3 regions of the Microbacterium suwonense genome follow, and region 2 is predicted to be linked to each of the others. Evidence: predicted binding sites of a transcription regulator. Region 2 holds the regulator's gene; each other region holds the start of a gene.
What was found. Region 2 encodes HrcA, which represses chaperone genes, less so after heat shock. Its sites were predicted from a motif close to TTNGCACTCGNNNNNNNCGAGTGCNAA; they were not measured.
Positions count from the first base shown of each region.

Region 1: groES (co-chaperone GroES) is a predicted target of HrcA. The motif match lies at 999-1,025, and genes of this name have one in related genera.
Region 3: groL (chaperonin GroEL) is a predicted target of HrcA. The motif match lies at 5,959-5,985, and genes of this name have one in related genera.

Region 1 covers NZ_AP027728.1:1,668,632-1,675,896, reverse strand. The annotation lists partial or broken gene QUE33_RS08355 (class I SAM-dependent methyltransferase) at 1-730, opposite strand, end outside; gene groES (co-chaperone GroES) at 1,110-1,406, shown strand; gene rarD (EamA family transporter RarD) at 1,562-2,473, shown strand; gene QUE33_RS08340 (ABC transporter substrate-binding protein) at 2,633-3,910, shown strand; gene QUE33_RS08335 (ABC transporter ATP-binding protein) at 4,005-4,796, opposite strand; gene QUE33_RS08330 (ABC transporter ATP-binding protein) at 4,793-5,776, opposite strand; partial or broken gene QUE33_RS08325 (branched-chain amino acid ABC transporter permease) at 5,814-6,790, opposite strand; gene QUE33_RS08320 (branched-chain amino acid ABC transporter permease) at 6,792-7,265, opposite strand, start outside.
Region 2 covers NZ_AP027728.1:634,150-641,414, reverse strand. The annotation lists gene QUE33_RS03230 (PhoH family protein) at 1-517, opposite strand, end outside; gene QUE33_RS03225 (HIT domain-containing protein) at 603-950, opposite strand; gene QUE33_RS03220 (16S rRNA (uracil(1498)-N(3))-methyltransferase) at 999-1,727, opposite strand; gene dnaJ (molecular chaperone DnaJ) at 1,803-2,912, opposite strand; gene hrcA (heat-inducible transcriptional repressor HrcA) at 2,956-3,999, opposite strand; gene hemW (radical SAM family heme chaperone HemW) at 4,070-5,299, opposite strand; gene QUE33_RS03200 (DUF1990 domain-containing protein) at 5,299-5,949, opposite strand; gene lepA (translation elongation factor 4) at 6,031-7,265, opposite strand, start outside.
Region 3 covers NZ_AP027728.1:141,938-149,202, forward strand. The annotation lists gene QUE33_RS00750 (ABC transporter ATP-binding protein) at 1-928, opposite strand, end outside; gene QUE33_RS00755 (DsbA family protein) at 1,161-2,144, shown strand; tRNA gene QUE33_RS00760 (tRNA-Thr) at 2,204-2,276, shown strand; gene QUE33_RS00765 (SOS response-associated peptidase family protein) at 2,302-2,955, opposite strand; gene QUE33_RS00770 (nitroreductase family protein) at 3,005-3,562, opposite strand; gene msrB (peptide-methionine (R)-S-oxide reductase MsrB) at 3,559-3,963, opposite strand; gene QUE33_RS00780 (DUF2332 domain-containing protein) at 3,962-4,987, shown strand; partial or broken gene QUE33_RS00785 (DUF3263 domain-containing protein) at 4,997-5,253, shown strand; gene QUE33_RS00790 (LytR C-terminal domain-containing protein) at 5,254-5,892, shown strand; gene groL (chaperonin GroEL) at 6,021-7,265, shown strand, end outside.

The sequences.
Region 1 (7,265 bases), 1.0 Mb from region 2:
TCGTCGGGGATCAGCTCGCGATCCAGCCCGGGGCCGAGCTTGATGCCGGTCGGATGCCGGTGCGCCACCTCGACGCACCAGTCCAGCGACGGCGACCAGTCGGATGCCGAGAGCCGGCGCGTCTCGCTGTGACCGGTGGTGCGCCGGGCGGGGTCCAGCCAGACCGCGCCCGTGTCCGTGCCGCGGAGATGTGCGGCATCGGCGGACGAATCGGCTGAATCAGTCCGAGCCGGGCGTATTTCTCCGCGCGAAGCGCTCATGAATTCCTCCGCGCGGCCGGTGCGCACCGCGGCATCGTCGCCGAACGGCGCGAGGTTGTAGGCGGCGATCGCGGCGGTGACTTCGTCGGCATCCACGGCACTGACCCGCAGGCCGGCGCCCGCGAAGGCCAGGCTGTCGCCGCCGATGCCGCAGCCGAGATCGGACACCGTCGTCATGCCCGCCTGGCGCATGCGGACCGCGTGCAGGGTGGCGACGTTCAGCCGGGTGGCCTGCTCCAGGCCGGCGCGGGTGAACAGCATCCGCTCGGCGAATTCGCCGAACTTCGCGCGCGCTTTCACCCGCAGATGCGCCTGCCCGACGACGGCCGAGACGAGGTCGGGGAGTGCCCGGCCGCCCGCAGCCGCGAGACCGTGCGTGCGACCTCGGCGGTGGACTCGATCGTCCCGACGGCGTCGAGCAGGGCGAGCCCGTCGCGGGTGAGCAGCGCAGTCAGCTCGGACATCTCCATCCGACCAGCCTACGGATGCTGCGCTGCCCCGCGCCGCATGTCCCGAATCCTCGTCGTGCCTCGTGCCCTGTGCTTCGTGCCCTTCATGTGGCGCATATTGCGGCATCCTGCGCGATGAGGCGACCATCTGTGACACGTGAGCGGGTGGGGTGGGCTGCTTCGGGTCGGTGGTCTGCTTCGGGTGGCGCATAGTGCGGCATCCTGCGCGATGAGGCGACCATCTGTGACACGCGAACGGCACGTGAAGAGAGCCGGGACGGCAGGAAGACTGGCACTCGCATTGCGTGAGTGCCAGCCATCGGCATACACTGGAGTTAGCACCCTCGATGTGAGAGTGCTAACAGTCTTCTGATCTCAGTCACGAAAGAAGAGGTACACCGTGTCGGTTTCCATCAAGCCGCTCGAGGACCGCATCGTCATCCAGCAGGTCGAGGCAGAGCAGACCACCGCTAGCGGTCTGGTCATCCCCGATACCGCCAAGGAGAAGCCCCAGGAGGGCGAGGTCGTGGCAGTGGGCCCCGGCCGCATCGACGACAACGGCAATCGCGTTCCGCTCGACGTCGCCGTGGGCGACCGCGTGCTCTACAGCAAGTACGGCGGCACCGAGGTCAAGTTCGGCAACGACGAGTACCTGGTGCTCTCGGCTCGCGACGTCCTGGCGGTCGTCGTCCGCTGACGCTGACGTTCTCGAAGGGCCCGGATGCTGAGCATCCGGGCCCTTTCGCTGTCCCCGCACACGCCTTCCGGTCGCACTTTTCGCCGCTTCCAGAGCGGGAAAGCGACAAAAAGTGCGACCGGAGCGAGGGGGATGAACGCCGGTAGGCTTGGGCGGTGAGTACGAAGACCGCCGGGATCCTGTACACGGTCGGCGCATATCTGCTGTGGGGGATCTTCCCGCTGTACTTCATCCTGCTCGCTCCCACCGGCCCGTTCGAGGTCGTGGCCTGGCGCCTGCTGCTGACGCTGGGGTTCTGCATCCTGCTGCTGGCGCTCACCCGCGGCTGGCAGCGCCTGCGCGCCATCTGGCGGCAGCCCAAGGTGCTGGCCCTGACGGTACTGGCCGGCATCCTGATCTACATCAACTGGCAGGTCTTCGTGATCGCCACGATGACCGAGCAGGTCGTCGAGACGAGCCTGGGCTATTTCATCAACCCGATCTTCACCGTGCTGCTGGGCGTGCTGGTGCTGCACGAGCGCATCCGCGCCGCGCAGTGGGTTGCGATCGCGATCGCCGCGGTGGCGGTCGGCGTGATCATCGTCGCCTACGGCTCCTTCCCGTGGATCGCCCTGTCGCTGACCGGATCGTTCGGACTGTACGGGCTGGTCAAGAAGAAGATCGGGCCTGCCGTGGATGCCGTCAGCGGCCTCGCGCTGGAATCGTTCTGGCTGATCCCGATCGCGGTGGTCATCCTCGTCGTCGTGGGGCAGGGCGACGGCATCACCATGGGAACTGTCAGTCCCCTGCACACCGGGCTGCTGCTGTGCGCGGGCATCGCGACCGCCGTGCCGCTGCTGCTGTTCGCCGCCGGCACCAGACGGGTGGACCTGTCGCTGGTCGGGATGATCCAGTTCATCACCCCGATCATGCAGTTCCTGCTGGGCTGGGCGGTGCTGGGCGAGCCGATGCCGGCGGAGCGCTGGATCGGCTTCGTCCTGGTGTGGGTCGCGATCTCGGTCTTCGTCATCGACCTGGTGTTTCAGAAGGGACGGATGCGGCGAGCCGACCTGCCGGAGCTGATCTGAGCGGACCTCTCATACCACCCCCGCGCCGTCCCCATCATGACACTCCTGACCGATCGTTAAGGGACCGAGACCCAGGATGGCTCTTCCGGTGTCTCCGACCGAATAGGGTAAGAATCACCCGAAGGTGGTAATCCACGTTCAGTTACGCAAGGGAGCAACATGAACGCATTGAAGGGCTCGCGACCGGCGAGAATCTTCGCAGGGATCGCGCTGGTCAGCGCATCCGCACTGGTGATCGCGGGCTGTTCCAGCACGCCGACCGACACGCCGAGCGACAAGCCTGGTGACGACAAGCCAGCCGCCGACATCAGTCTCAAGCTGGGTTCGCTGCTTCCGTCGTCCGGTTCGCTCGCGTTCCTCGGCCCGCCGATGTACGCCGGTGTCGGACTCGCGACTCAGGAGATCAACGACGCCAAGGCCGGCATCACCGTCGACATGAACTCTCAGGACGAGGGCGACAGCGACACCAAGGCCTACGAGACCTCGATCACCACGCTGCAGAACGCCGGCGTGGCGGGCATCGTGGGTGCCGCGGCATCCGGTGTGTCGAAGATCATCCTCGACGGCAACGTGAGCAAGGGCATCATCACGATCTCGCCCTCGAACACGTCACCCGACTTCACCAAGCTGTCCGAGGACGGCGTGACCAAGGGCCTGTACTTCCGCACCGCCCCCAGCGACCTGCTGCAGGGTGAGGTGCTCGGCAACCTGATCGCCGAGGACGGCCACAAGACGCTCGGCATCATCTACCAGAACGACCCGTACGGCACCGGTCTGCGCGACGCGATCACGACGACGTTCGAGGGCAACGGCGGCAAGGTCGTCGAGACCGCGGGCTTCAACGTCGGTGACTCGCAGTTCGATGCGCAGGTTGAGACCATCAAGGCCTCCAACCCCGACGCCGTCGCGATCATCTCGTTCGAGCAGTTCAAGACGATCGCCCCGCTGCTGGTGAACGCCGGCATCGACGCCAGCAAGTTCTACCTGGTCGACGGCAACGTCTCCAACTACGGCGACGAGATCTCCGTCTCGCTGGAAGGTGCACAGGGAACTCGCCCCGGGCCCGCGCTCGAGGACGACTTCACCCAGCGTCTGCAGGACTACTGGACCGGCAAGGGCAACGCCGAGATCAAGGACTTCACCTACGCGGCTGAGTCCTATGACGCGGTCATCCTGATGGCTCTGGCATCGCTCTCGGCGCAGTCCACCGACGGTGTGGACATCGCCGCGAAGATGCAGGAGGTCTCCGGCGGAGTCGACGGCGGTACCGCGTGCACCAGCTTCGCCGACTGCGCGAAGATCATCAACGACGGCGGCCAGGCCGACTACAACGGCTACTCCGGCGACGTCACGTTCGACGAGTGGGGCGACCCGCAGGGCGCCGCGATCGGCGTCTTCAAGTTCGGCGGGGACAACACCTACACCCGCACCAACTGAGTGACAGCAGAAGGGCCCGGATGCTTCGGCATCCGGGCCCTTCTCGTGTGATGCGCCGCCGGCCCGACGGCGGCCGGGTGCAGAGCGGATGCCGTCAGGCGGCGTCCTGGCCCAGCGTGCCCAGGTACAGCCCGATCACCTTCGGATCCTCGAGCAGCGCACGACCGGTGCCCTCGTAGGCGTCGCGGCCCTGGTCGAGCACGTAGCCGCGGTCGCAGATCTGCAGACAGCGGCGGGCGTTCTGCTCGACCATGATGGTCGTCACGCCGGCCTTGTTGATGTCGGAGACCCGGATGAAGGCGTCGTCCTGGCGCACCGGCGACAGACCCGCCGATGGCTCATCCAGCAGCAGCACCGACGGGTTCATCATCAGCGCACGCGACATCGCCACCATCTGGCGCTCACCGCCCGAGAGCGAGCCCGCACGCTGCTTGAGCCGCGAGCCGAGCTCGGCGAAGATGCCGGTGACGAACTCCAGCCGTTCCGCGTACGCCTTCGGATTCTGGTACAGGCCCATCTGCAGGTTCTCCTCGATGCTGAGGGAGGGGAACACGTTGTTGGTCTGTGGCACGAAGCCCACGCCACGCTGCACGAGCTTGTCGGCCTTCAGGCCCACCACGCTCTCGCCGTTGACGGTGATCTCGCCCTGGCGCACGTGCACCAGTCCGAAGATCGCCTTCAGCAACGTCGACTTTCCGGCGCCGTTCGGGCCGATGATGCCGATCAGCTCGCCCTGTCTGGCGACCAGGTTCGCGCCGTTGAGGATGTTCACGCCGGGCAGGTAGCCGGCGTGCACGTCGGTCAGCTCGACGACGACCTCGGAGCTGATGCCCGGCGAACCCGCCCAGGCAGCGGCGTCGCTCGGGGACTGCGCGGCGTCGGTCATGACTGCTCCTCTTCTTCGAGCTCGGCTTCCGCCTCGGCATCGATCTTCTCGCGGATGCGGGTGGCGGTCGTCTCCGACATCACCGGGATGCGTCCGGTGACGGCGCCGAGATCCACGTCCTGGTGTGCACCGAGGTAGGCGTCCACGACGGCCGGGTCCTCCATCACCGAGTCCGGAGGTCCCTCGGCCACCACGCGGCCCTCGGCCATCACGACCACCCAGTCGGCGATGTGGCGCACCATGTGCATGTCGTGCTCGACGAACAGCACCGTCATGCCCCGGTCCTTCAGGTCGAGCACATGCTCGAGCAGTGACTGGGTGAGGGCAGGGTTGACGCCGGCCATCGGCTCGTCGAGCATCACCAGGTTCGGGTCGCTCATCAGCGCCCGCGCCATCTCCAGCAGCTTGCGCTGACCGCCGGAAAGGGATGCTGCGAAGTCGTTCTGCTTGGCGTCCAGCTTGAAGCGGGTCAGCAGGTCGCGCGCCTTCTCTTCGATCTGCTTCTCCTGCCTGCGCCAGAAGAACGGGAACAGGCTCGTCCAGAACCTCTCGCCGGTCTGCCCCTTGGCGCCGAGCTTCATGTTCTCCAGCACGGACAGCAGCGACAGCGCCTTGGTCAGCTGGAACGTGCGCACCTGGCCCATCCGCGCTACCTTGAACGACGGGACGCCGGCCAGGCTCTTGCCGTCGTACGACCAGGTGCCGGCGTTGGGCCTGTCGAAGCCGCACAGCAGGTTGAACAGCGTGGTCTTGCCGGCACCGTTGGGGCCGATCAGCGCGGTGATCGCCCCGCGGGGGATCTCCAGGTGATCCACGTCGACGGCCACCAGGCCGCCGAAGCGTCGCTCCACACCGTCGGCGATGAGGATCGGATCGACCTTGGCGACGCCGGGAACCGCCGGCCCCTTCGCCAGGCCCGTAGCCTTCTGACGCTTGGCGGGCACCGCAGACGCGGCGGCCTCGAGTGGGGAGTCGGGCATCACAGCATCCGTGTTCTCGTTCTCACTGGACGCGTTCTCACTGGACAAAGGTCATCTCCCTCTTATCGCCGAGGATGCCCTGCGGCCGGAATATCACCAGCAGCATGAGCGCGACGCCGACCAGCGCGAATCGGATCGAGCCGGCCTGCAGGTTGGTGATCGGCAGGATCCCCGCCGAGACCAGCTGCGAGAGCAGGTTGCCCAGGAACGCGAACACGATCCAGAACAGCACCGCGCCCAGCGTGGGGCCGAACACGGTCGCCGCACCTCCCAGCAGCAGCAGCGTCCACAGGAAGAACGTCAGCGACGTCGAGTAGCTGTTCGGCACGACCGCGGAGGGGAGCACGAAGACGATGCCGCCCGCCGCCCCGATCACGCCGCCGACGACCAGCGCCTGCATCTTGTAGGCGAACACGTTCTTGCCCAGCGAGCGCACGGCATCCTCGTCCTCGCGGATGCCCTTGAGCACGCGGCCCCAGGGGCTGCGCATCAGCGACCACACCAGCAGCACCGACACGGCCAGCAGGATCACGCCGAACACGCGGTTCCACAGCTCGTTCTCGTTCCAGGTCCACGGGCCGAATCCGTACGTGCCGGGAGGAAGGGGTTCGCGTCGCGGAACCCGCCGTGGTACCCGGCCAGGCCGCCCGCGGAGTTCGTCCACTTGTGGAACAGCTCGGTGGTGAACAGCAGGCGCACGATCTCGCCGGCAGCGATGGTCGCGATGGCCAGGTAGTCGGCACGCAGACGCAGAGTCGGGATGCCGAGCAGCAGAGCGAACAGCGCACCGCCCAGCAGGGCGATGAGCATGCCGATCCACCACGGCAGGCCGAAGCTGAGCACGGGGATGGCGTAGCCGTAGCCGCCCACCGCCATGAACGCCGCCATGCCGAAGTTCAGCAGGCCGGCGTAGCCGAAGTGCACGGCCAGGCCGGTCGCGGCCAGGGCATAGGCGATGGTGACCGGGCTGAACAGATATGCGGCGGTGTCGCCGAAGATGCTTCCGAAGTTCATGTCAGCCCAGCCTCTCCTTGCGGCCCAGCAGCCCCTGCGGGCGCACCAGGAGGATGATGATCAGCGCGATCAGGGCGCTGGCGTACTTCAGGTCCGACGGGATCCACAGGGTCGACAGCTCGACGGCGATGCCGACGATGATCGATCCGATGATCGCCCCGAACGCGGTGCCCAGGCCGCCGATGGTCATGGCGCAGAAGATCAGCAGCAGCATCTGCACGCCCATGTCCCACTTGACGCCGGGGCGGAAGTACGCCCACAGGATGCCGGAGATCGCCGCCAGCGCGCCGGCGAGGATCCACACCAGGCGGATCACCTTGTCCACATCGATGCCCGTCGCCGCGGCCAGCTGGGGATTGTCGGAGATGGCGCGGGTGGCCTTGCCGAGTCGCGTGCGGGTGAGGAAGAAGCCCACCGAGAGGATCACCACCAGGCTCACCACCATGGTGACCACGTCGATGTACGACAGTGTGAT
Region 2 (7,265 bases):
ACGGGTCGATCTTGTCGTTGAGCGACCCGGGCAGGAACCCCAGCCGCTCTCCGGCCTCGACGGCGGGACGGGTGAGGATGATCCGCTGCACCTCCTTGCGCTGCAGCGCCTGCACGGCTTTCGCCATCGCGAGGTATGTCTTGCCGGTTCCGGCAGGACCGATGCCGAAGACGATCGTGTTCTCCTCGATCGCGTCGACGTACTCCTTCTGACCGAGGGTCTTGGGCCGGATCACCCGGCCGCGGGTGGAGAGGATCGCCTCTCCGAGCACCTCGCTGGGGCGGGGGCCGTCGTCCTGGCGCAGGATGCGCGCGGAGTTCTCCACATCGCTGGGGGCGAGATCATGACCGGATCGTGTCATGGTGAGCAGCTCCTGGACGAGCTCCACCGCGGACTGCACATCGGCATCCGCTCCACCGAGGCTGATCTCGTTCCCCCGCACGAGCACCTGCACCCGCGGATGCTGCTTCTCGAGCATCCGCAGCAGCCTGTCCTGCGGGCCGAGCAGCTGCACCATGGCGATGCCGTCGGCATAGATGCGCTCGGTGCGCTCGGGCTGGGCGGGGAACTGCGGCGCGCCGCCGTCAGAGGATGATGCCGCGTCAGAAGCCAACGAGTCTGCTCTCCTCGATGTCGGCGAGCACATGGGCGTGCACGTGGAAGACGGACTGGCCGGCACTGGCGCCGTTGTTGAAGATCAGGCGGAACTCCCCGTTGGCGTGGTCTGTGGCGATCTGCTTGGCGAGGGCGACCATCTCTGCGAGCAGCGCGGGATCGCCCGTGGCGAGCTCGGTGACGTCGCGATACTGCTCGGTCTTCGGGATCACGAGCACGTGCACGGGAGCCTGCGGGTTGATGTCGCGGATGGCGAAGACGCGATCGGTCTGCGCGACGAGATCCCCGGGGATCTCTCCGTTCAGGATCCGCGTGAAGATCGAGGGCTCTGTCATGACGTTCAGTCTACTGAGCGCTGGCACGGCCGGGCATGGATGTGCGGGTCACCAGCGCCCGAGCGCAGCGGAGAGCACGGCGATCGCCGCTGGTCCCGCGGTGGAGGTGCGCAGCACGCTCTCGCCGAGTCGAACCCGCTCCGCTCCCGCGGCCTCGAGCGTCGTCAGCTCCTCCGGGGAGATCCCGCCTTCGGGCCCGACCACCAGCACGATGTCGCGTCCGTCCGGGCGGACCGCAGAGATCCTCGCATCCGACCGGGGATCGAGCACCAGCATTCGCGCGCTCGCCGCGCGGCGGGCCAGCTGAACGGTGGACTCCACCTCGGCGACGGCCGGGACCCAGGCGCGATGCGCCTGCTTCGCCGCCTCGCGCACGATGCTCGCCCAGCGCTCCCGTCCCTTCGCCGTCTTCACGCCTTCCCAGCGCGACACGCTGCGCGCGGCCTGCCAGGGCACGATCTCATCCGCTCCCAGCTCGCATGCGGCCTGCACGGCGAGCTCGTCCCGGTCGCCCTTGGCCAGCGCCTGCGCGAGGATGATCCTCGAGGGCGGAGTCTCCTGCACGCGCCGCGAGGTGATCCGCACCGTCACCCGTGCCGCGGACACGTCTTCGACGGTGCCCTCCAGCCAGGTCCCTGCGCCGTCTCCGAGCGTGATGGTCTCCCCCACGCGCACGCGGCGCACCACCGAGGCGTGTCTGGCCTCGGTGCCCGCGAGCGAGATCAGGTCGCCGATCGCGGCGTCTGTGCAGTCAGCGACGATGAAATGCAATGCCATGGAGCTCCTTGTGGGCGGGCGGTCCTGGGTCGATGGTCCTGGGCGGGCGGTCCTGAGGCGCTCGGGCGACGGCTCTCAGTGGCTGCGGAAGCGGTCGCGCAGCTTGGAGAACAGCCCCTGCTGGAACTGGGCGAGGTGGGGCTCGGGAGCCTTGGTCTTCTTCGCGAAGTCCTCGATCAGCCGGCGCTGCGCCGAATCGAGCCTGGTGGGTGTGACCACCTGGACGCCCACGCGCAGATCGCCGCGCTGACTGCCGCGCAGCGGCGTCACCCCGCGGCCGGGGATCGTGAGCACATCACCGGACTGCACACCGGCACGCAGCTCGAGATCGACGGTGCCGTCGAGCCCCTCGATGGTCGTGGTGGTGCCGAGAATGGCATCCGGCATCGACACCTCGAGCGTCGCCAGCAGATCGTCGCCTTCGCGACTGAAAACCGGATGCGGGGCCACCGTCACCTCGACGTACAGGTCGCCGTGCGGTCCGCCGGCGCGGCCGACCGCCCCGGAGCCCGGCAGCTGCAGACGCAGCCCGGTCTCGACTCCGGCCGGGATGTCGAGCGAGACGGTGCGCCGCGTGCGTACGCGTCCCTGGCCGGCGCAGCCGCCACAGGGCAGCTCGATGACGGTTCCGTAGCCTTCACAGGAGCCGCAGGGCTGGGTCGTGATCACGTTTCCGAGCAGGCTGCGCACCTGCCGCTGCACGTGGCCGGAGCCGCCGCAGACGTCGCAGGTGACCGGCGCGGTGCCGGGCTGACAGCAGCTGCCTTGACAGGTCTCGCAGAGCACCGCGGTGTCCACCTCGATGTCGCGATGCGCACCGAAGACAACGTCCCCCAGGTCCAGGTCCACCCGCACCAGCGCATCCTCACCCCGCTCCCGACGGGACCGCGGGCGGGCGCTGCGGCCGCCTCCGGAGGCACCGAAGAACGACTCGAAGATGTCGCCGAATCCTCCGAACCCGCCGAAGCCGCCGCCGTTCTCATCGCCGCCCATGTCGTAGCGGCGGCGGGATTCCTCGTCGCCCAGCACGTCGTAGGCGTGCGTCACGAGCTTGAAACGCTCAGAGGCGTCATCACCCGGATTCACATCCGGGTGCAGCTGCCGCGCAAGCTTGCGGTAGGCCTTCTTGATCTCATCCTGGGAGGCGTCCCGGGATACCCCGAGGACTTCGTAGTGGTCCGCCACGATCACCTTTCTGCGTGTGCGTGAGTGTGTGCGACCGTCCGCATCAGCGGGCTGTCCCGTCTTCTTCGAGCATGCGCGACAGGTAGCGCGCCACCGCGCGTGCTGCGGCGAGGTTGCTCGGATAGTCCATGCGCGTCGGCCCCATCACTCCGACCCGCGCCGTTCCACCGGGCGCGGCGTAGTTGCTGGCGACGATGGAGGCCTCGCCGAGTCCGAAGGGCTCGTTCTCGGTGCCGATGCTCGTGGCGAGGCCGTGCTCGTCCGTGACCATCTCGCTCATCAGCCGCAGCAGGGTCACCTGCTCCTCGATCGCCTCCAGGAGCGGGTGGATGCTGCCGCGGAAGTCCTGCTCGCGGCGTGCCAGCGTCGCGGCGCCCGCCATCACGAGTCGCTCCTGGCGGAACTCTGCAAGCTCCTCGGAGATCACCGTGGCCAGCGCGCCGAGCGCAGGGTGCAGGCGTTGTGCGGCGGCAATGGGGGCTGTGGAGGCGAGCGCCTGCATGCGATCGGTCGCCTCACCGACGGCCTGCCCGGTGATCAGCGCCGCCAGCTGTGCGCGCAGCACGGCGACGTCGGCGTCGTCGAGGTCGATCGGCAGCGGCGCGATGCGCTGGGAGACACCGCCCGCATCGGTCACCAGCACCACCAGCATCCGATTCGGGGCGAGCGCCACCAGTTCGATGTGCGTGATGTTCGCGCGGGCGAAGGAGGGGTACTGGGCGAGCGCGACCTGCCCGGTCAGCTGCGTGAGCACGCGCACGGTGCGGATCATCAGATCGTCGAGGTCGGCGGGATCGGCCAGGAAGGTCTCGATCGCATTGCGCTGTCCGGTGGAGAGCGGGCGCACCTGGGCGAGGTGATTGACGAACAGGCGGTAGCCCTTGTCTGTGGGCACCCGGCCGGAAGAGGTGTGCGGCGCGACGATGAGGTCCTCGTCCTCGAGCTGCGCCATGTCGTTGCGGATGGTCGCCGCCGAGACGCCGAACGCGTGCCGCTCGACGATCGACCTGCTGCCGACCGGCTCGTGGGTGGCGACGTAGTCCTGCACGATCGCGCGAAGGACTTCGAGTCCTCGTTCTGTGACCATCATCCCTCCCGCTGGCACTCCGATCTTCCGAGTGCCAATCCTACCCTGCCGCCCTGTCCGGGTCCCCGGTTCACTCGGTCAGGGCGCGCACGACGGCATCCGCCAGCAGCCGTCCCCGCAGCGTCAGACGCACACGTCGCTCTCGCAGAGCCGATGCGGCATCCACCAGGCCGTCGGAGATGAGCTCCGCGACGCGCCCGCGGTGGGAGGTGGCGATGTCGGCGATCGGCAGCCCCTCGGCGAGCCGGCTCTGCAGCAGCACCCGCTCCAGTGTGCGCGCCCGCGCATCCGGCTGCTCGCGCCCCGCAGCAGGGGACTCCCCCAGGGCCAGTCGCTGCGCGTAAGCGGCCGGATGCTTCACATTCCACCAGCGCAGCCCCGCCACATGACTGTGCGCGCCAGGCCCGAACCCCCACCAGTCGAAGCCGCGCCAGTACGCCAGGTTGTGCCGGGACGCATGGGAACCCGTGCTCGCCCGACGCGCCCAGTTACTCACCTCGTACCAGTCGAAGCCCGCCGCGGCGAGCCGCTGGTCGGCCATCTCGTACATGTCGGCCTGCAGATCGTCATCCGGAGCGGGCACCTCGCCGCGGCGGATCTGCCGGGCCAGCTTCGTGCCGTCCTCGATGATCAGCGCATACGCGGAGATGTGGTCGGGTTCGAGCTCCAGCGCCGCCTCCAGCGAACGCTCCCAGTCGGCGAGGGTCTCCCCCGGCGCGCCGTAGATCAGATCGACGCTCACGTCGAGACCCGCATCGCGTGCGGACTGCACCGCTGTGCGCACGTTCTCCGGTCGGTGCGTGCGGTCGAGGGCTGCGAGCACCTTTGGCACAGCGGACTGCATGCCGATCGAGAGACGCGTCACCCCGGCGTCGCGAAGCGTCTCGGCGATCCGCGCCATGACGGTGTCGGGGTTCGCCTCGACGGTCACCTCCGCGCCGTCGCGGATGCCGAAGGCATCGGATGCCGCCGACAGCATTCGGGCGAGATCGCCGGGCGGAAGCAGCGTCGGCGTGCCCCCGCCGAAGAACACCGTGTCCATCGGGCGCACAGCGCCGGACTCGTCCAGCACGGTGCGCGCCAGGTCGATCTCCCGGATCAGCGTGTCGGCGTACTGGTCCTGCCTGGCGCCGCGCAGCTCGGTGGCTGTGTAGGTGTTGAAATCGCAGTAGCCGCACCGCACCCGGCAGAAGGGCACGTGCAGGTAGACGGAGAACGGCACGTCCGGATCGATGTCGAGCCCTGCCGGGAGCCGTCCGTCCGGCGGCGCGGGGTCGCCCAGCGGCAGCGGACCGGCCATCAGACGGGCGTCGCGTACAGCGGAGAGATCGCCCGCAGGTAGCGCGCGAACAGCTCTCGGCGACGGCGGCGCACCATGCCCGGCAGGTGGTAGAGCAGCGAGACCGGTGCATCGAATGCGCGCACCGTGAACCACACCTCGTCGGTGTCCTCACGCCAGTCGATGTCGAAGCACTCCTCGCCGCTGACCACGGATCCGCCGACGGTGCCGAGCACGAAGCCCACCCGACGGCGCTCCTCGGTCACGGAGATGACGCGCAGCTCGGCATCCGCTCGCATCCCGCCCGCCCTGCCGCGCAGTCGCAGTGTCGTCCCGGGCGCGACGAACGGCGTTCCTTCGGCGTCGTAACGCTGCTCCACCTGGCTGCGGCTCGGGGCGATCGGTGCGCCCTCGGAATCGAAGCTGATGCCGGTGTAGGTGTCGCCGGATGCCGGTCGAACATCGCTCAGCTCCAGCCCCGCCGCGCGCTGCGCCGTCCACGACAGCAGCGCGTCGGCGGCCGTGCGGAACCGTTCCTCGCCGCTTCCGATGCGCCAGGAGTCCTCGGCGGGAGTGCTGTTCTCCGGCGGGTACTGCATCAGATCGGGGGCGTGCGTCGCCCCGACCGCGGCATAGTCCACCGTGCCTTCTCGGAATGTCCCGCGACGCATGACCTCAAGCCTACTGATCGTTACTGGGAGAGCACTCACGACGCACGACATCCCGCTCGATCCGCACGGTGCATCCTCGTCCTACTTCTTGACCTCGACGTCGCCGGAGAGCGCTGCGATGAACGCCTCCTGCGGGACCTCGACGCGGCCGACCATCTTCATCCGCTTCTTGCCCTCCTTCTGCTTCTCGAGCAGTTTGCGCTTGCGGCTGATGTCACCGCCGTAGCACTTGGCGAGCACGTCCTTGCGGATCGCGCGGATGGTCTCGCGGGCGATGATGCGCGCGCCGATGGCCGCCTGGATCGGCACCTCGAACTGCTGGCGCGGGATGAGCTTGCGCAGCCGCTCGGCCATCATGGTGCCGTAGCCGTAGGCCTTATCGCGGTGCACGATCGAGCTGAACGCATCGACCTTCTCGCCCTGCAGCAGGATGTCGACCTTCACCAGGTCGGCCTCCTGCTGACCGGAGGGCTCGTAGTCGAGCGAGGCGTAGCCCTGGGTCTTGGACTTGAGCTGATCGAAGAAGTCGAAGACGATCTCGCCGAGCGGCATGTTGTAGCGCAGCTCGACCCGCTCCTCGCTGAAGTACTCCATGCCCAGCAGCGTCCCGCGCCGCGACTGGCACAGTTCCATCACGGTGCCCACGTAGTCCTTGGGAAGCAGGATGGCGGTGGTCACCATCGGCTCGGAGACCGAGGCGACGCGACCGTCGGGGTACTCGCTGGGGTTGGTGACCGTGACCTTCTCGCCGGTGTCGGTGGTCACCTCGTAGATCACGCTCGGCGCCGTGGTGATCAGGTCCAGACCGAACTCGCGGGAGAGCCGCTCGGTGATGATCTCCAGGTGCAGCAGGCCGAGGAAGCCGCAGCGGAATCCGAAGCCCAGTGCGACCGAGGTCTCGGGCTCGTACTGCAGCGAAGCATCCGAGAGCTTGAGCTTGTCGAGCGCCTCGCGCAGCTCGGCGTAGTCGCTGCCGTCGATCGGGTAGACGCCCGAGAACACCATCGGCTTCGGGTCGGTGTAGCCCGGCAGCGCTTCGGATGCCGAACTGCGCGCGGTCGTGACCGTGTCGCCCACCTTCGACTGACGCACATCCTTCACGCCGGTGATGAGGTAGCCCACCTCGCCGACGCCGAGTCCCTTGCTCGGGATGGGCTCCGGACTGGAGACGCCGATCTCGAGCAGATCGTGGACGGCCCTGGTCGACATCATCTGGATGCGCTCGCGGGGCTCGAGCCGGCCGTCCACCATCCGCACGTAGGTGACCACACCGCGGTAGGCGTCGTAGACCGAGTCGAAGATCATCGCGCGGGCGG
Region 3 (7,265 bases), 490 kb from region 2:
GGTAGCCGTCGGCGCCAAGTTCCTCGACGAGGTCGACGACGACCGAGAGGCCATGGCCGTCCTCGGGTGCGACGACGATGTCCTCGGGGCGGACACCGACTGTTGCGGAGTTGCCCTTCGCCTTGGCGACGGCGGCGGTCTCGGTCGGGACGACCTTCGTGCCGAACTGCACGCCGCCCTCGGCGAGATCCAGCTCGAAGAGGTTCATCGCGGGGGAGCCGATGAAGCCGGCCACGAAGACGTTGCTCGGGGTCTCGTACAGCTCGCGCGGCGAGCCAACCTGCTGCAGGATGCCGTCCTTGAGCACCGCGATGCGGTCGCCCATGGTCAGAGCCTCAGTCTGGTCGTGCGTGACGTAGACGGTGGTGACGCCCAGGCGGCGCTGCAGCGATGCGATCTGCGTGCGGGTCTGCACACGCAGCTTCGCGTCGAGGTTGGACAGCGGCTCGTCCATGAGGAACACCTGCGGCTGACGGACGATGGCGCGACCCATGGCGACACGCTGACGCTGACCACCCGAGAGGGCCTTCGGCTTGCGGTTGAGGTACTCCTCGAGGTCGAGCAGCTTCGCGGCCTCGAGCACGCGAGCTGCGCGCTCCTCCTTGCCGACGCCGGCGATCTTCAGCGCGAAGCCCATGTTCTCGGCAACCGTCATGTGCGGGTAGAGCGCGTAGTTCTGGAAGACCATCGCGATGTCGCGGTCTTTCGGGGGCACGTCGGTGACGTCGCGGTCGCCGATCAGGATGCGGCCGTCGTTGACCTCTTCGAGGCCGGCGAGCATGCGCAGGGACGTGGACTTTCCGCAGCCGGAGGGGCCGACCAGAACAAGGAACTCGCCGTCGGCGATCTCGATGTTCAGCTTGTCGACCGCGGGGCGGGTGCCGCCCGGGTAGATGCGGGTGGCCTCGTCGAACGTAACGGTTGCCATGGTTTCTCCTTCACCGGCAGGTACGTGCCGGACGATCCGTTGTGATGGAAGCGGCAGACGGACGCCTGCCGTGACCCGCCATCGGGTCCAGACAAGTATTGCACGCCCGCCTGTGTCTGGTCACGCCCGCTCGCGTCTGGGTATTTCCCAGGCGGGCTCGTTAACATCGAACCCGGTGCCGCACCCGTAGCGGCCGCGGGATCACCCGCCCACCCGATCTTCAAGAGGAACGATGTCGAGCGACGAAACGCCGAACGTCCCTGCTGCTCGCGCTTCGCGTGAAGCGGTGCGGGAGAAGGCCCAGCGAGTGCAGGCGCAGCAGGCGCGCACGCGCATCATGCGACGCGTGATCGTCGGGCTCGTCGCCGCTGTCGCGGTCGGCTCCATCGGCGCGGCCGTCGCCTTCGCGGTCGGATCATCGATGTCCAAGCCGCAGCTCAGCCCGAGCGGCATGACCGGCGACGGGGTCACCGTGAACGAGGTCACGCTGGCATCCGGGGCGCAGGGTGCCTCTCCTGACGCGACGCCGGCGCCGACCGAAGCCGCGACCACGCCGACTCCGAAGACCACCGAGAAGGCGGCGGAGCCGACGGACATCCACATCTACGTGGACTATCTCTCGGCAGGAGCCTCGGAGTTCGAGAAGGCCAACGCGCGTCAGCTGGCCGGCTGGATCAAGGACGGCGCCGTGACCGTCACCTACCACCCGGTCGCGCTGCTGACGGCGAGCTCGAACGGAACGAAGTACTCCCTGCGCGCGGCGTCGGCCGCGGCCTGCGTGGTGACCTATTCGCCCGACCAGTTCTTCGACTACAACCACGAGCTGCTCACCGATCAGCCGGCGATCGACAGCGATGGGCGCACCGACGTGCAGCTGGCGGATCTGGCCGTCGCCGTCGGGGTTCAGGATGCCAAGAAGGTGCGCTCCTGCATCGAGGGTCAGGACTTCACCGGATGGGCGAAGGATGCCACGGCACGCGCGCTCGAGGGCCCGCTGCCCGGTTCCAAGGACCTCAAGCTCAATAACGAGGCGCTCATCGTGGTCAGCGGCCAGGCGTATGTCGGCGCGCTGAACGACCCGGCGGAGTTCTCGCAGTTCGTGCTGACCACGGCCAGCGACGAGTACTACGGATCGGCCGACCCGACTCCGACGCCCACACCGCCGGTCTCCCCGGCGCCCTCAGAGACGCCGACCTCCGAGGCACCCGCTTCCTGACCCGCCTGCCGGTTCCGGTACGGATGCAGGCAAGACCGTCGCTATGCTTGTGACGGTTCGCCGACTTAGCTCAGCTGGTAGAGCACCTGTCTTGTAAACAGGATGTCGCGGGTTCGAGTCCCGCAGTCGGCTCAATGTTCGGTTCATCGCAGCGAGGTCAGAACAGCATCCCGTCGCCCTTGTCGTCGGGCTTCGGCTCGGCGCGGAGCTGCTCGTCGAGGGATGCCGCGGCGAGCAGAGCCTCGTCGATGAGCTCCCGCGTTCCGTCGCCGGTCAGCCAGTCGATGGCGAAGCCTGAGGGGATCAGCAGAGGAACGCGATCGTGCAGCTCCGCCAGGTGCGTGGGAGCGGGGCGCATCACGATCGAGTAGCAGGTGGTCCACTCCCCGTCGGGTGTGCGGCCGCGCTGCGTGACCGCGGCCATGCCGAACAGCACGCCGGCGCCCAGCCCGAATTCGTGCCACACCCGGCTCGGCTTCTGCATCTCGAACCATCCGGTGGCGGGCACGAGCGCACGGGTGCGCAGCCCACGGGGCCTGTCCTGCAGGCGCTCGGAGCGCGTGTTGATCGACGGGAACCTCGCCGGCTGCCCATCGACCAGATATCCCCACCATGCCGCCTCCAGCAGCGGTGTGCCGTCGGCGGCCGTGACCAGCGGGTTCAGGTTGCGCAGGTTCTTCCCTGTTGGGCGCAGCGTCTCGCCGGCGTTGTTCTGGGCCCAGGATCGCAGACCGTCCAGCACCGCTTCGTCTGCTTCGGCCAGCAGCTCGGCGTCGGTGAAGCGGGGGTCGAGTCCGTAGCTCGCGCACATGCTCACAGAGTAGCCATGCGCTCCGACATCGGCAGGCCCGCCTCGGGGCTCAGCCCTTCTTCGTGCCCTTGCGCTTCGGCATCCGGGTGAGCAGGGCATCGGCATCCACCCTCTTGCGGCGTCCGGCCTCCTTGCCCTCCGGCCTGCCGCCGACGTACAGCCAGCCGAGCAGCCGCTCGTTCTTCTTCAGCCCGTGTGCCTTGGCCACGGCTTTCGAACGCGTGTACCCGCCGGTGCGCCAGATCACGCCCCAGCCGGCCTCGTCCAGCAGCAGGCTCAGCGTGTGCGCGACACCGGCCGCCACGGCCTGCTGCTCCCAGTGCGGCACCTTTTCGCTCCTGCGGTACGAGGCGACCACGGCGATCAGCAGCGGCGCACGCAGCGGCTTGGTGGAGGGTTCGTCGGCGCCGTTCGCCTTCGCTATTGCCGCCCCCAGCGCCACTCGATCGTTCCCGCGCAGCTCGATCAGCCGCCAGGGACGCAGTGACGAGTGGTCGGCCACCCGGCCGGCGGCCTCGATCAGCGGCAGCAGCTGCTCGCGCGTCGGGGCGTCCTCGGTGACCTTCGACCAGGAGGTGCGCCGCAGAACCGCCTCGAGTGCGCTCACGAGGAGTGCGGTTCGAACTTCAGCGCGAGCGAGTTCATGCAGTAGCGGTCACCGGTGGGTGTGCCGAACCCGTCCGGAAAGACGTGGCCCAGGTGCGAGCCGCAGGCGGCGCAGCGCACCTCGGTGCGGGTCATCCCCAGAGTGTTGTCCTCGATCAGCTCGACCGCCTCGGGGCGCACCGATTCGTAGAAGCTCGGCCATCCGCAGCCGGATTCGAACTTGGTGCCGCTGCGGAACAGCTCCGCTCCGCAGGCGCCGCATCGATAGAGGCCGTCGCGCTTCTCGTCGAGCAGCTCGCCGGTCCAGGCGCGCTCGGTGGCGGCGGTGCGCAGCACCGCGTACTGGTCTTCGCCGAGCTCTTCGCGCCACTCGGCCTCGGTCTTGTTCACGCTGTACGACATGCCTCCATTCTCTCTCGTCGCGGGGTCGTCGGGGTCGGCGAGAATGGTGCACATGACGGATGCCGTGCGCGAGCGCTTCGAGCGGTTCGCCCGCGACGAAGCCCCCGGCCGCAGTGCCGTGTACGCGCAGTGGGCGGAGGGGATCGTCGCGGATGCCGAGCTGCAGACGGTTCTCGCGCGCATCTCGCCGCAGCACCGGCAGCCTCCGTTGGTGTTCGCGGTCTCGCGGCTGCGCGGTGCGCCGGTCGGTGAGTACGCGGCATGGCGTGCCTTCGTGCTGGCCGACGCGGAGGGGCTCGTCGCCGAGTGCGAGCGGCGCACGGTGCAGACCAACGAGCCGCTGCGCATGGCGGCGCTGCTGCCCGCGCTGAGCCTGATCGACGGGCCGATCACCCTGCTGGAGCTGGGAGCTGCGGCCGGCTTCTGCCTGTACCCGGATCGATGTTCGTATCGCATCCTCGACTCCCGCGGTGCCGAGCGCGCCCACCTCGACCCCGCCGCGGGGCCATCGCGGCTCGAACTGACCAGCGTCGTCGACGGCGTGCTCCCGCGACTGAGGGTGCCTCAGGTCGTCTGGCGCACCGGCGTCGATCTCGCGCCGATCGACGTGCGGAACGCCGGCGACCGGGCCTGGGTGGACACGCTGACCTGGCCCGGGGAGCATCAGCGCGCCGAGCGCATCGCCGCCGCGGTCGACATCGTCTCCGCCGATCCGCCACGCCTACTGGCGGGGGATGCGGCGGCACGGCTCGCCGAGCTCACGGCATCCGCTCCCCGTGGCGCGACCCTCGTGATCAGCACTCCGGGGATGCTCGTCTATCTGCCGCGCGACGCACGCGAGGAGCTGATCCATCGCATCCGCGCGACCGGCGCGCGCTGGGTCACGATCGACCCGGCGCGGGTGCACGAGGGGTGGGGTGAGGACGGGTTCGCGGTCGGGCTGGACGGGCACGCGATCGCGGATGCCGATCCACTCGGCCGCTGGTGGGAGTGGCGCACCGATACGGAGCCGGATGCCGCGTAGCCTGGCCGCATGCTGGGTGAACTCTCCGATCGCGATCGTGCGATCCTGACGCTGGAGGCGGCCTGGCCGCGGCACGGCGGCATGAAGGAGGAGACGATCCGCGCGCAGCTGGGAATGAGCCCGGCGCGCTACTACCGCTGCTCGGCCGCCTGATCGACACCGAGGAGGCGCTGGACTTCGACCCGCTGCTGGTGCGCCGACTGCGGCGTCTGCGGGACTCCCGCGGACGGGCACGTGCGGCACGGATGCGCGGATTCGTCGGCTGAGTGCATCCGCTCCAGCAGATTCCCGGGACGCGGCCGCTAGCATCGAGGGGTGTCAAAGTCCCCCACGACCGATTCGACGGCGTTCCCCGCACCTCCGGCCGTGTCGGCGCTCACCGCGCGGAGCAGCCCGGCATCAACGGTCCCGTCACCCTGCTGTGGGCGACGGCTGCGGCGCTGGTGCTCATCGTCATCGGCATCTTCGTCTCGCTGGTGATGATGGGGCGCATCGACCTGTTCGGCGCGAGCGAGCCGGCAGCACCCCAGGACCCGGGCGTCCTCGCCGAGATCGACACCTCGTACCGCGTGCTCATCATCAACGCCACCACGCAGAGCGGGATGGTGGAGCCGGTGCGGCAGAAGCTGATCGACGAGGGCTGGGCGGCGGATGCCGTGCTCGGCAGCGATGCCGCCACCGCACCGTTCGACGAGACCACCGTGTTCTACGTCGAGAAGGGCGATGAGGCCGCAGCCCTCGGCGTCGCGGAGCAGGTACTCGGCGGCGCGAAGGTCACGCAGAGCGACCATTACGAGGGGAGCGATGCGAGTGGACAGCCGCAGCTGACCGTCGTGATCGGCATGGATCGGGTCGGCACGGACAGCCCCGCGCCGCCCGACAGCGAGCAGACGCCGGAAGGCTGAGACGCACCGCAGGGAACAAGGTGTTCGTACGGCTTGCACTCTCATGGGTCGAGTGCCAGACTGGTGTTAGCACTCGATCACTCTGAGTGCTAAATTCATCGCCTACGTCCGGGAGGGACGAAAGACTCATGGCAAAGATCATCGCTTTCGATGAGGAGGCCCGTCGCGGCCTCGAGCGCGGCCTGAACATCCTGGCCGACGCAGTCAAGGTGACCCTCGGCCCGCGCGGTCGCAACGTCGTGCTCGAGAAGAAGTGGGGCGCCCCCACGATCACGAACGACGGTGTGTCGATCGCCAAGGAGATCGAGCTCGACGACCCGTACGAGAAGATCGGTGCGGAGCTCGTCAAGGAGGTCGCCAAGAAGACTGACGACGTCGCCGGTGACGGAACCACCACCGCGACCGTCCTGGCTCAGGCACTGGTCCGCGAGGGCCTGCGCAACGTCGCAGCCGGCGCCGACCCGATCTCGCTCAAGCGCGGCATCGAGAAGGCCGTCGCGGCCATCACCGAGGACCTGCTCGCCAGCGCCAAGGAGATCGACTCCAAGGAGCAGATCGCGGCCACCGCATCCATCTCCGCCGCCGACACTGCCATCGGCGAGCTGATCGCCGAGGCCATCGACAAGGTGGGCAAGGAGGGCGTGGTCACCGTCGAGGAGTCGCAGACCTTCGGCACCGAGCTCGAGCTCACCGAGGGCATGCGCTTCGACAAGGGCTACCTCAACCCGTACTTCGTCACGGACCCGGAGCGCCAGGAGGCTGTCTTCGAGGACCCGTACGTCCTGATCGCCAACCAGAAGATCGGCAACATCAAGGACCTGCTGCCGATCGTCGACAAGGTCATCCAGGACGGCAAGGAGCTCGTCATCATCGCCGAGGACGTCGAGGGCGAAGCCCTGGCGACCCTGGTGCTGAACAAGATCCGCGGCATCTTCAAGTCCGTCGCCGTCAAGGCACCGGGCTTCGGCGACCGTCGCAAGGCTCAGCTGCAGGACATCGCGATCCTCACCGGCGGCCAGGTCATCACCGAGGAGGTCGGTCTCAAGCTCGAGAACACCACCCTCGACCTGCTCGGCCGTGCACGCAAGGTCATCGTCACCAAGGACGAGACCACCATCGTCGAGGGTGCCGGCGAGGCATCCGCGATCGAGGGCCGCGTCACCCAGATCCGTCGCGAGATCGAGAACACCGACAGCGACTACGACCGCGAGAAGCTGCAGGAGCGCCTCGCCAAGCTCGCCGGCGGCGTGGCCGTCATCAAGGCGGGCGCGGCCACCGAGGTCGAGCTCAAGGAGCGCAAGCACCGCATCGAGGACGCCGTCCGCAACGCGAAGGCAGCCGTCGAGGAGGGCATCGTCCCCGGTGGTGGCGTC